One region of the Acidovorax sp. LjRoot117 genome, then DNA from elsewhere that is predicted to be linked to it. Evidence: predicted binding sites of a transcription regulator. Region 1 holds the regulator's gene; the other holds the start of a gene.
What was found. Region 1 encodes FNR, which switches genes on or off when oxygen is low (the NO sensors DNR and NnrR bind a similar motif). Its sites were predicted from a motif close to TTGATNNNNATCAA; they were not measured.
Positions count from the first base shown of each region.

Region 2: a site for FNR is predicted at 4,141-4,154, ahead of ACSQ3D_RS08080 (universal stress protein). Genes of this name have one in related genera too.

Region 1 covers NZ_CAXUPO020000002.1:140,244-145,823, reverse strand. The annotation lists gene ACSQ3D_RS06075 (sulfite exporter TauE/SafE family protein) at 57-779, opposite strand; gene hemN (oxygen-independent coproporphyrinogen III oxidase) at 832-2,214, opposite strand; gene fnr (fumarate/nitrate reduction transcriptional regulator Fnr) at 2,397-3,119, shown strand; gene ACSQ3D_RS06060 (hypothetical protein) at 3,220-3,510, opposite strand; gene ACSQ3D_RS06055 (FixH family protein) at 3,620-3,940, opposite strand; gene ccoG (cytochrome c oxidase accessory protein CcoG) at 3,981-5,429, opposite strand; gene ccoP (cytochrome-c oxidase, cbb3-type subunit III) at 5,551-5,580, opposite strand, start outside.
Region 2 covers NZ_CAXUPO020000002.1:595,020-600,599, reverse strand. The annotation lists gene ACSQ3D_RS08100 (MarR family winged helix-turn-helix transcriptional regulator) at 1-68, shown strand, start outside; gene ACSQ3D_RS08095 (SDR family NAD(P)-dependent oxidoreductase) at 118-882, shown strand; gene bktB (beta-ketothiolase BktB) at 974-2,158, shown strand; gene ACSQ3D_RS08085 (tripartite tricarboxylate transporter substrate binding protein) at 2,355-3,350, shown strand; gene ACSQ3D_RS08080 (universal stress protein) at 3,610-4,047, opposite strand; gene ACSQ3D_RS08075 (2OG-Fe dioxygenase family protein) at 4,229-5,011, opposite strand; gene ACSQ3D_RS08070 (hypothetical protein) at 5,149-5,580, opposite strand, start outside.

The DNA of each region.
Region 1 (5,580 bases):
CGGCTGCCGCACCGCTCCCCCGCGGCACCTGACCCCGCAGCACTTTTCACGACTGGCTACCGGCACCAGAGGGACGGCTTGTAGACCAGATCCATCCAGAGCGCCCAGCCGGCCACCGCGCAGAGCAGGCCGCCGGCCACCCGCGTGCCCCCATCGGCGCGCCAGGTACGGAGCCGCGCCCGGAGCCGGCCCCATGCCCAGGGGCCGGCGGCCAGCCAGAGGCCGCTGCCCACGCCAAAAAGCGCCATGGCCAGCGCCCCTTGCACCGGACCGCCACTGAGCGCGGCCACCAGCAAGGCCGAATACAGCAGCCCGCAGGGCATCAGCGCCCACAGGAAACCCGCCAGCAGCACGCCCCCCGGGGCCTGGACCAGCGGGCGCACACGCGCCCACACCGCCCGGCCCGCCTGCTCCACCCACTGCGGCTGGCGTGCCTGCACCATGAGCATCAGGCCCCAGGCCATCACCGCCACATGCGCCAGGGTCCAGGCGGGGCGCAGCGCCATGGTGTGCTGGGTCAGCCATGCCAGGCTGTCCATGGCCAGGGCCGCGAGGGCGCCTGCCAGGGCATAGCCCGCCAGCCGGCCCGCGTGAAACGCCGCCGTGCGCTGCACCACGCCGCCGCGCGGCAACCACCGCACCGGCTGCGCCACGGCACCCGCCGCAGGCCCGCCCCCCTGCCCCACCAGCGCCCCACAGGGCGCCGCACACATGGCCAGGCAATGGGACCCGCCGGCAAGGCCCATGAGCAGAGCGGTCGAAGCTACCGTGAGCAGCATGGTGGGCAAGCGCCTGAAGGCACCCCGTGGGCGCGGGCGGTGAGGCCGGGCATCAGATGATGCGCGAGAACCGCGCCCGGTTGCGGTCGGCCTGCAGATAGCGGTCGAACACCATCGCGATGCCGCGCACGAAGAACCAGCCCATGGCGGTCACCGCGATGCCGTCCTGGCGGATCTGCACCAGCCCCTGGTCCGCCATCTCCTCCAACTGTTCGATCTCGGCCGCGAAGTAACGCCGAAAGTCGACGAGCCACGCCTGCTCCAGCGGCTCGAACAGCAGCTCGCCCTGGCACATCAGCGCCATGATCACGGCGCGGCGCACCAGGTCGTCGCGCGTCAGCGCCAGGCCGCGCACCACGGGCAGCCGGCCCTGGTTCAAGAAGTCGTAGTACTCGTCCAGGGTCTTCGCGTTCTGGCTGTAGGTGGCACCCACCCGGCCGATGGCGGATACCCCGAGGCCAATGAGGTCGCAGTCGGGCTGGGTGCTGTAGCCCTGGAAGTTGCGGTGCAGCCGGCCCTGGCGCTTGGCCACGGCCAGCGCGTCGTCGGGCAGCGCAAAGTGGTCCATGCCCACGTACACGTAGCCTGCGGCCATGAAGGCATCGAGCGAGCGCGACAGCATCGACACCTTGGCCCCGCCCATGGGCAGCTCGGCCGGGACGATGCGGCGCTGCGGCTTGAAGCGCTCGGGCAGGTGCGCGTAGGCATACAGCGCAATGCGGTCGGGCCGCAGTTGCACCACCTGGGCCAGCGTGCGGTCGAACGACTCGGGCGTCTGGCGCGGCAGGCCGTAGATGAGGTCGACGTTGATCGACTCGAAGCCCAGCGCGCGCGCCGACTCCACCAGCGAGAACACCTGCTCCGCGGGCTGGATGCGGTGCACGGCCTTCTGCACCTCGGGGTCGAAGTCCTGCACGCCGAAGCTCAGCCGGTTGAAGCCCAGCTCGGCCAGCACCGCCAGGCGACTGGCATCCACCGTGCGCGGGTCCACCTCGATCGAGTACTCGCCGCCCGGCGCGAGCGTGAAGCTGCGCTTGAGCATGGCCATGAGCTCGCGCAGCCCGTCGTCGGACAGGAACGTGGGCGAACCCCCGCCCAGGTGCAGCTGGCTCACCACCTGCCCGGTACCGCAGTGGGCGGTGTGCAGGTCGATCTCGCGGCTCAGGTAGCGCAGGTAGACATCGGCGCGGTCATGGTGCTTGGTGATGATCTTGTTGCACGCACAGTAGTAGCACAGCGATTCGCAAAACGGAATGTGCACGTACAGGGACAGCGGCAGCGCCTTGGCCCCGGTGCCCGCGCGGCGCTGCTCCAGCGCAAGCACGTAGTCGTCCTGCCCGAAGGCCTCGACGAAGCGGTCGGCCGTGGGGTAGGAGGTATAGCGGGGCCCTGGCACATCGAAGCGGCGCAGCAGCTCGGGCGAAACAGCAGTCATTGGAAGCATCCTTGCGTACGTTGCCACTGTGCCGTAAGCTGTTCCTCGCGTCCTTGATCTACGTCAAGTGATGTCACCAGCCGACCAGCGACAATTTGATGCATGTCAGTCGCCCACCCCCGGTCCGCAGCGAAGCCTCGCCACCACGGGGTGCAACGCCCGAACCCCAACCAGCTGTACCTATGAACCCGCTCACCATGAAAGTCGCCTGCTCCAACTGCAATCTGCGGGAGCTGTGCATGCCTGTCGGCCTGAGCGATGAGCAGTTGCAGCGCATCGACGAGGTCGTGGCCACCCGCCGCAAGGTCAAGCGCGGCACCACGCTGTTCCGCAACGGCGAGACCTTCACCTCGCTGTATGCCATCCGCACCGGCTTCTTCAAGACCTGCGTGGCGACCGAAGACGGCCGCGACCAGGTCACCGGTTTCCAGATGGCCGGGGAGATCATCGGCCTCGACGGCATCGTGAACGACCAGCACACCTGCGATGCCGTGGCGCTGGAAGACGCCGAAGTCTGCGTGATGCCATTCGACCGCATCGAAGAACTCTCGCGCGAGGTCACGGCGCTGCAGCACCACGTGCACAAGATCATGAGCCGCGAGATCGTGCGCGAGCATGGCGTGATGCTGCTGTTGGGCAGCATGCGCGCCGAAGAGCGGCTGGCCGCATTCCTGCTGAACCTGGTGCAGCGCCTGCACGCACGGGGCTTCTCGCAGTCCGAGCTGGTGCTACGGATGACGCGCGAAGAGATCGGCAGCTACCTGGGCCTCAAGCTCGAGACCGTGAGCCGCACGTTCTCCAAGTTCGTCGAAGAAGGCATCGTCGAGGTCAAGCAGCGCCATGTGCGCATCCTCGATACCGACGCACTCAAGCGCATCGTGAACAGCCAGCAAGCCTGCCACTGAGCACCACCACAGGCCAGGACTTCGGCGCCGGCTTCGAGCCGGCGCTGTCGTTTTCAAAACGCCGTTTTCACCACACGCTGGCTCGGCACACCTCGGCACATCAGGAGCACGATGTCTTGCGGCAATCGTCAGGGCGCTCCCCCGGCGGCACGGGGCAGCGGTTCAGCTCGAACGGCGACATCGCCAGCAGCGTGGTCAGCGCGCTCGATGCCATCGTGACGGCCCAGAACGCGAAGAACGCGAGGGTATAGACCCCCTCGCGCGACAGTGCCAGGGGCTGGCCGAACCAGTGCAGGTCGTGCGGATCGACCAGGGCAAAGACCAGCATCTCCATCACGCCGGCCATCAAAAAGGCGGGCCAGGCAATCCACATCAGGCGTTGCGTCCACATACTTGCAGTCTCCTTCGCGGGGCGAGCGGGCACGGCGGTACCGCAGGGGCCGCCGGTGCTCGCCGGTGTTGTTGTTGTCGTCGTCGCAGCCGGTCAGCCGGTGGGCGACTCAACGCGGCTGGTCCTGCACCGGCGTGGCGGCGTGGTTGCGGCCCTTGACCGCGGGCGCCAGGCTCTTGGATGGGTTTTCCAGCGTCTTGTTGATCTCGATACCCTGGCGGTAGTAGTCCTCCGCCACCACCGGGTCGGGGCGCGAGATGGCCAGCCACAGCGTGACGAAGCCGGCCACGATCACGATGGCGGGCCCGGCGATGACCAGCCAGACGTGGCCGAACTTCCACCACGGGGCGGCGGCGGGCGCGGCGCCCGGACCTGTGGAACTGGCAGAGATGGCTGGGCCGTTGCGGCCGATGGCGGGATTCGATGGCATGTCAGTACTCCTTGCAAATCTTCTCGGGCGGTGCAGCGCCTCAGCGCGGCACCAGGAAAACGGATTTCTCGGTCACATGGGCGGCTCGGTCCACCGCCTGCACGTCAAACTGCACCGCGTGCGAGCCCGGCGCGGCCGATCCGTACGGAATCTGCAGCCGCACCGCCACCCAGCGGGATTCCGCGGCACCGATGTCCACCTCGGCCTCCGAGGCCACTTCGAGCGCGGTCAGCCCGCGGGCGGCGATGCGGTAGCGCTGCGGCCCCTCGGTCGCATTCATGATCTGCAGGCGGTAGATGTTCTCGAGCTTGCCCCCGGCCACGATGCGTGACAAGGCCGCACGGTCGCGCACCACATCCACCTTCAGCGGTGTGCGCGTGACCAGGCTGGCCAGCATGGCAAGACACAGCGCTGCCAGGATCGCGGTGTAGATCAGCACGCGCGGGCGCAGCACCCGGCGCAGCATCTGCGACTGGCTCCACCGGTTCGCCACGCCGTTCTGCGTGGAATAGCGGATGAGCCCGCGCGGGTACTGCATCTTGTCCATCACGGTGTTGCAGGCGTCCACGCACAGCCCGCAGCCGATGCACTCGTACTGCAGCCCGTTGCGGATGTCGATGCCCACGGGGCAGACCTGCACGCACAGCGAGCAGTCGATGCAGTCGCCCAGGCCCTGGGCCTTGTAGTCGATGTCCTTCTTGCGCGGGCCGCGCTGCTCGCCCCGCTCGGGGTCGTAGCTCACCACCAGCGTGTCCTTGTCGAACATCGCGCTCTGAAAGCGCGCATAGGGGCACATGTACTTGCAGACCTGCTCGCGCATGTAGCCCGCGTTGCCGTAGGTGGCAACGCCGTAGAACAGCACCCAGAACATCTGCCACCCGCCCGAGAAAGCCAGCAGCTCGCTGCCCAGCGTGCGGATGGGCACGAAGTAGCCCACGAAGGTAAAACCCGTCCACAGCGCCACCGACATCCACGCCAGCTGCTTGAGCGACTTCTTCACCGCCTTCTCTGCCGTCCACGGCCCCTTGTCCAGCCGCAGCCGCGCGCTGCGGTCCCCCTCGATCCTGTGCTCGATCCACATGAACATCTCGGTGTAGACCGTCTGCGGGCACGCAAAGCCGCACCACAGCCGCCCCGCCACTGCGGTGAACAGGAACAGCGACATCGCCGAGATGATGAGCAGGCCCGTGAGGTAGATGAAGTCCTGCGGGTACAGTACCAGGCCGAAGATGTAAAAGCGCCGCGCACCCAGGTCGAACAGCACCATCTGGCGCTGCCCCCACTCGAACCATGGCAGCCCGTAGAACACGAGCTGCGTGAGGAACACCATGGCCCAGCGCCAGCGCGCGAACACGCCGCTGATGGAGCGGGGGTAGATCTTCTTTTGCGCCTCGTACAGCGAGACGATCTCGCCCTGGGACGACGACGCATCGGCCGCGACCGGCGCGATGGGGATGACCTTGCGGGCAGGCCCGCTGGGTGGCTTCATGGTGTGGCTCGTGGTGCTGGCTTTTGAAACGGTGAGGCCCTGGCTGGCGGGAGGGATGCGCGGTGCGGACCGCAGGGCGGCGCTGGCTGTCGCGCCGCCCGGCGTGGTCAGGTGCCCGGGCCTACCTGGCCGCCGCCACCTGCTTGCCCGA
Region 2 (5,580 bases), 450 kb from region 1:
ACCTGGCCGCGCTGGACGCCCGGCTGTCGCTGCTGCTGGCGGCGCTGGAGTCCCCCACGGGGCAGTAGTTAGCCACCGACACGCGCTGCGGTGCGTACTGCGCAGTAACATGGCGGGATGCCTCAAAACCACCTCTACATCCTGACCGGCGCGTCGCGCGGCATGGGCCTGGCCATGGCCCAGCAGCTTTTGCGCAGCGGCAACACGCTGATCTGCATCGCCCGCAGCGCCAACACCGACCTGGCCACCGAAGCCAAGGCTTCAGGCGTCACCATCGAACAATGGCAGCTCGACCTGTCGCAGGGCGAGCAGGCCGCGCACAAGCTGCAGGCCTGGCTGGCAGCCCAGGGCCCGCAGGCGTTTGCCAGCGCCACGCTGATCAACAATGCCGGCATGATCCCGCGCATCGCCCCGCTGTCCGGCAGCGATGCCGCCGACCTGGCCACTGCCCTGCGCGTGGGGCTGGAGGCGCCCATGCAGCTGACCGCCGCCTTCCTGGGCGCCACCGATGCATGGACGAGCGTGCCGCGCAAGGTGCTCAACATCTCCTCGGGCCTGGGCCGCCGCGCCATGGCCTCGCAAGCCGCGTACTGCGCGGCCAAGGCGGGCATGGACCATTTCACGCGCTGCGTGGCGCTGGACGAAGCCATCAAGCCCCACGGCGCCAAGGTGTGCTCGCTGGCGCCGGGCGTGATCGACACCGACATGCAGGTGCAGCTGCGCGGCGCTGCGCCCGATGCCTTCCCGGACCAGCAGAACTTTGCCAACCTCAAGACCGGCGGGCAGCTCACATCGCCGACGGACGCCGCCGCCCGCGTTCTGGCCTGGCTCGACCGCGCCGATTTCGGTGCGAACCCGGTGGCGGACGTGCGGGACGCGTAAACCGAAAGCTCCCATTTTGATAGCTGCTGGCGCTTGATGGACAAGCGGTAGCGGCCCATTTGATTCAAAACCTCTCTGAAAGGACCTCCCCATGACCCGTGAAGTCGTCGTCGTCAGCGCAGTGCGCACCGCCATCGGCACCTTTGGCGGCAGCCTCAAGGACATTCCGCCCACCGAGCTGGGCGCCCTGGTCGTCAAGGAATCGCTGGCGCGCGCCAACGTGGACGGCAAGGACGTCGGCCATGTGGTGTTCGGCCATGTGGTCAACACCGAACCCAAAGACATGTACCTGTCGCGCGTGGCGGCCATTAACGGCGGCTGCGGCGAGGGCACTCCTGCCTACAACGTCAACCGCCTGTGCGGCTCGGGCCTGCAGGCCATCGTGAACGCCAGCCAGTCCATCCTGCTGGGCGACACCGACGTCGCCATCGGCGCCGGTGCCGAGGTCATGAGCCGCGCACCGTTCGCGAGCCTGAACATGCGCTGGGGCGCCCGCATGGGCGACACCAAGATGGTGGACATGATGATCGGCGCGCTGCACGACCCCTTCCACAACATCCACATGGGCGTGACGGCCGAGAACATCGCCGCCAAGTGGGGCATCGGCCGCGAGCAGCAGGACCAGCTGGCGGTGGAGAGCCACAACCGCGCCGAGCGCGCCACGGCCGCCGGCTACTTCAAGGACCAGATCGTGCCCGTGACCTTGAAGAGCAAGAAGGGTGACGTGTCGTACGCGACCGATGAGCACTTTCGCCCCGGCGCCACGCTGGCCGACATGGCCAAGCTCAAGCCCGTGTTCGCCAAGGAAAACGGCACGGTGACGGCCGGAAACGCCTCGGGCATCAACGACGCCGCCGCCGCGCTGGTGCTGATGGAAGCCGGTGCCGCCAAGGCGCGCGGCGCCAAGCCTCTGGCCCGCCTGGTGGCCTATGCCCACGCGGGTGTGGACCCCAAGTACATGGGCATCGGCCCGGTGCCGGCCACGCAGGCGGCGCTGAAGAAGGCCGGCCTCACCGTGGCGGACCTCGATGTGATCGAGGCCAACGAAGCGTTTGCCGCGCAGGCCTGTGCCGTCACCCAAGACCTGGGCCTGGACCCGGCCAAGGTCAACCCGAACGGCTCGGGCATTTCGCTCGGCCACCCCATCGGCGCCACCGGCGCGCTGATCACCGTGAAGGCGCTGCACGAACTGCAGCGCGTGCAGGGCCGCTACGCGCTGGTGACCATGTGCATCGGCGGCGGCCAGGGCATCGCCGCGATTTTCGAGCGCATGTAGTCCATGCGTTCGCCGCCCGGTGCGGCAGCCATCGCCAGCGGCGATGCTGCCACCCTGGATTGGCAAGGCAGGGCCCCCGGCGGATCAGCGATCATCCCCGGGTGCTGGCACCAAGACCGGCAGAGCGGCGCGCGGCCCATGCACATGGGCAACGCCGCCCGCCCATTTCATTGAACCGACGGAGACATATCTGACCATGATTCGCACCCTGCTTTCTTCCTTCACCGCGCTCGCCCTGGCGATGGGTGCCACCGCCCAGGCCCAGACGGCCGCCACCCCGGCCGCGTCCGGCGCTTACCCCAACAAGCCCATCCGCCTGATCGTGCCCTTCCCGCCCGGCGGCGGCACCGACATCCTGTCGCGCCTGGTGGCCACCAAGCTCACCGAGAGCGCCAAGTGGACCGTGGTGGCCGACAACAAGGCCGGCGCCGGCGGCACCATCGGCATCGGCGAGGCTGTCAAGGCCGCCCCGACCGGCTACGACCTGGTGATGGGCCAGAAGGACAACCTGGTCATCGGCCCCTGGCTGTACAAGAACCTGCCCTGGGACCCCACCAAGGACCTGACGCCCGTGGCCCACGTGGCCTACACGCCCGTGGTCATCGCCACCAGCGTGAACTCCAAGTACAAGAGCCTGGCCGACGTGGTGGCCGCCGCCAAGGCCGCGCCCGGCACCGTGACCTACGGCTCGCCCGGCAACGGCACGTCCATCCACCTGGCGGGCGATCTGTTCGAGAAGGCCGCGGGCGTGAAGCTCAGCCACATCCCGTACAAGGGTTCCAACCCCGCGCTGATGGATGCGCTGGCGGGCAACGTGGACCTGCTGGTGTCGTCGCTGCCCTCGGCCATGGGCCAGATCAAGTCCGGCAAGCTGCGCCCACTGGCGGTCACGTCGGCCAAGCGCAGCTCGTCGCTGCCTGATGTGCCCACCGTGGCCGAGTCGGGCTTCAAGGGCTTTGACGTGAGCACCTGGTACGGCGTGTTCGCACCCGCAGGCACGCCTGCCAACGTGGTGGCCGCGGTGAATGCCGAAGTCAACAAGCTGCTGGCCACCGCCGACATGAAGGCCGCCATCCACGCGCAAGGCGCGGAGCCCGAAGCCATGTCGCCAGCGCAGCTGGGCACGCTGCTCAAGACCGAGTATGTGCAATGGAAGGGGATCGTTGAAGCTTCTGGCGCGAAAATAGAGTAACCCCCTGAGTCGCTTCGCGCCTTCCCCCAAGGGGGACGCACCCGGTGGCCTGGAGAACAGGAAGTCCCCCTGAGTCGCTTCGCGCCTTCCCCCCAAGGGGGACGCACCCAGTGGCCTGGCAAAGCCAGTTCCACGGGTGCACTGGCCTGGGGGCGTGCCAGTTTCCATGGCTGTGGCGATGGGCGGCGTTGTCAAGAATTCCAACGAAAAACGGCTCCCTTGGGAGCCGTTTGTCATGGGGCGGTGCTGTTTGCGGTGATCAGGTGCGAACGACCAGCACGGGGATGTGCACCACACCCAGCACCCGCTGGGTGACGCTGCCCAGGACCAGCTTTTCCAGGCCGCGACGGCCGTGGGAGCCCATCACGATGAGGTCGGCGCCGGTGCTCTCCAGCGCACGCAGGATGCCGTCGTGAACGGCATGGCCTTCGCCGACCACGGTGGTCACCTGCACGCCCGCTTCGGCCATGGCCTTGCGGGCGGCTTCGAGCGCCGTGTTGGCCTCTGCGGTGGCGGCGTTGATGTACTGCGCCTGGCCGTAGGCGAAATCAGCGCCCACGCCGGTGAAGGGATAGGGGTCGACCACATACACCGCCGTCACTGCGCTGCCGAAGGTCTTGGCCAGGGCGGCGGCCTTGGACACCGCCAGTGCGGAGGTCTCCGAGCCGTCTACAGGAACCAGAATGTGCTTGAACATGGTGCTTCTCCTTGGAGTGGATGGAAAGGGGGATGGGCCGGCTTGTGGCGGGCCCGTCTGACGCCAGTGTGAACGTCCACCATACCTTGCATCTTGATTCGCATCAAATGCGGCGCAGTCATTCCCGCGAGCCCGCAGGGTTTGACGCTGCGCCGGCCAGCATCCCGCAGGCCTGGCCGGGTCAGCCGCCCGCCGGCACCGTCCCCACCACGTCCGCACCCTGGAAGTTGCCGCGCCGGCAGGTGACCACGAGCGTGTCGCGGTGGCCCGCAGCGTCCACCGGCTGGATGGGGGTGGACTCATGGATCATGCGCGCGTCGTCCAGCAGCAGCAGCGACCATGGCTCGGTCAGGGTGAAGCGCTGGCCGCTCGGGCCATGGGCTTCAAACACCCGCGTCTCGCCGCCCTTGATGCCCGCGCGCCCCACCAGGAACACGGCCACCAGGTCCACGCCGTCGCGGTGCGCGCCTTCGGGCGTGGGGCGGCCGATGCCGTCGGTGGTGTCGATGCGGAACTGGTGCGCCTCCACGAACCAGGGCTGCGGCGCATTGGCGTTGGTTGCAAACACGGCGTCGGAGACGTTGGCCAGAGCCGCCAGCAACTGATGCCATGCGGGCTGGGCCACGGTGGCGGGCTCCATGGGCGCGAACCAGCGCTCCATGCCGCCGTGCAGCGCGTTGTATTCCACCGGCTGCCAGTGGGCGCGGTGCGGCACCTGCTGCACCTGCCCGCCCTGCACCACGAAGCACGCGTGGCGACGGCGGCGGTAGCGTCCGCCGTCTTTCAGAAATTCATCGGGCGGCAGGCTGTCCCAGTCGCGATTGAGCGCCATCAACGCCGGCAAGTCGCCGCCGATGAAGTGGGCCACATCGGCCGGGGACAGCACGGCATAGCCGCGCTGGCTCAGATGATTGGCAACGTCCGAAGGGGTGGTGAACGGGGGTGAGAAAGTGACTTGGGCCATAGAGGCCCGAGCTTAACCGCTGCCACCTTCGCAGCGTCTGCGCTGGCGCAAATGGCAGCGCCTTCCAGGCCTATAGGCTCAGGAAGGCGCGGGAGGCTGGAAAGGGCGCTGGGCGCTTCAGGCCGCCAGCTCACCCCTCAATCGCGGTGGCCGTGCCCGTGCCCCTTGCCGTGGCCGCGTCCCCGGTCGTCGTCGCCGTGGCGATCACGTCCACGGTCCCGGTCGTGCTTGCCGCCATGGCGGTGGTCGTCGTCCCAGCGGCGGTCATCGCGCCCGTGCGGGCCGCGATGGTGGGGAGGACCCCGGCGCGGTGGGGGCTCCTGCACAAAGTAGACCGGCTGGTTGCAGGCGTTGTAGCGGCCGCAGTGCTTGCCCCAGTTCTTGGCATGGCCGGGCGGCACGTACATGTAGATGGGCGCGCGGGGCACCACGACCGCAGGGCGGTGGATGATCACGGGCTCGGCGTACAGCACGGGTGGCGGTGCCGCGTTGCCGATGTTGATGCGGCCATACACACCCGGTGCCAGTTCGCCGCCGACGGTGGCGTTGACGTAGCCCTGTGCCTGCGC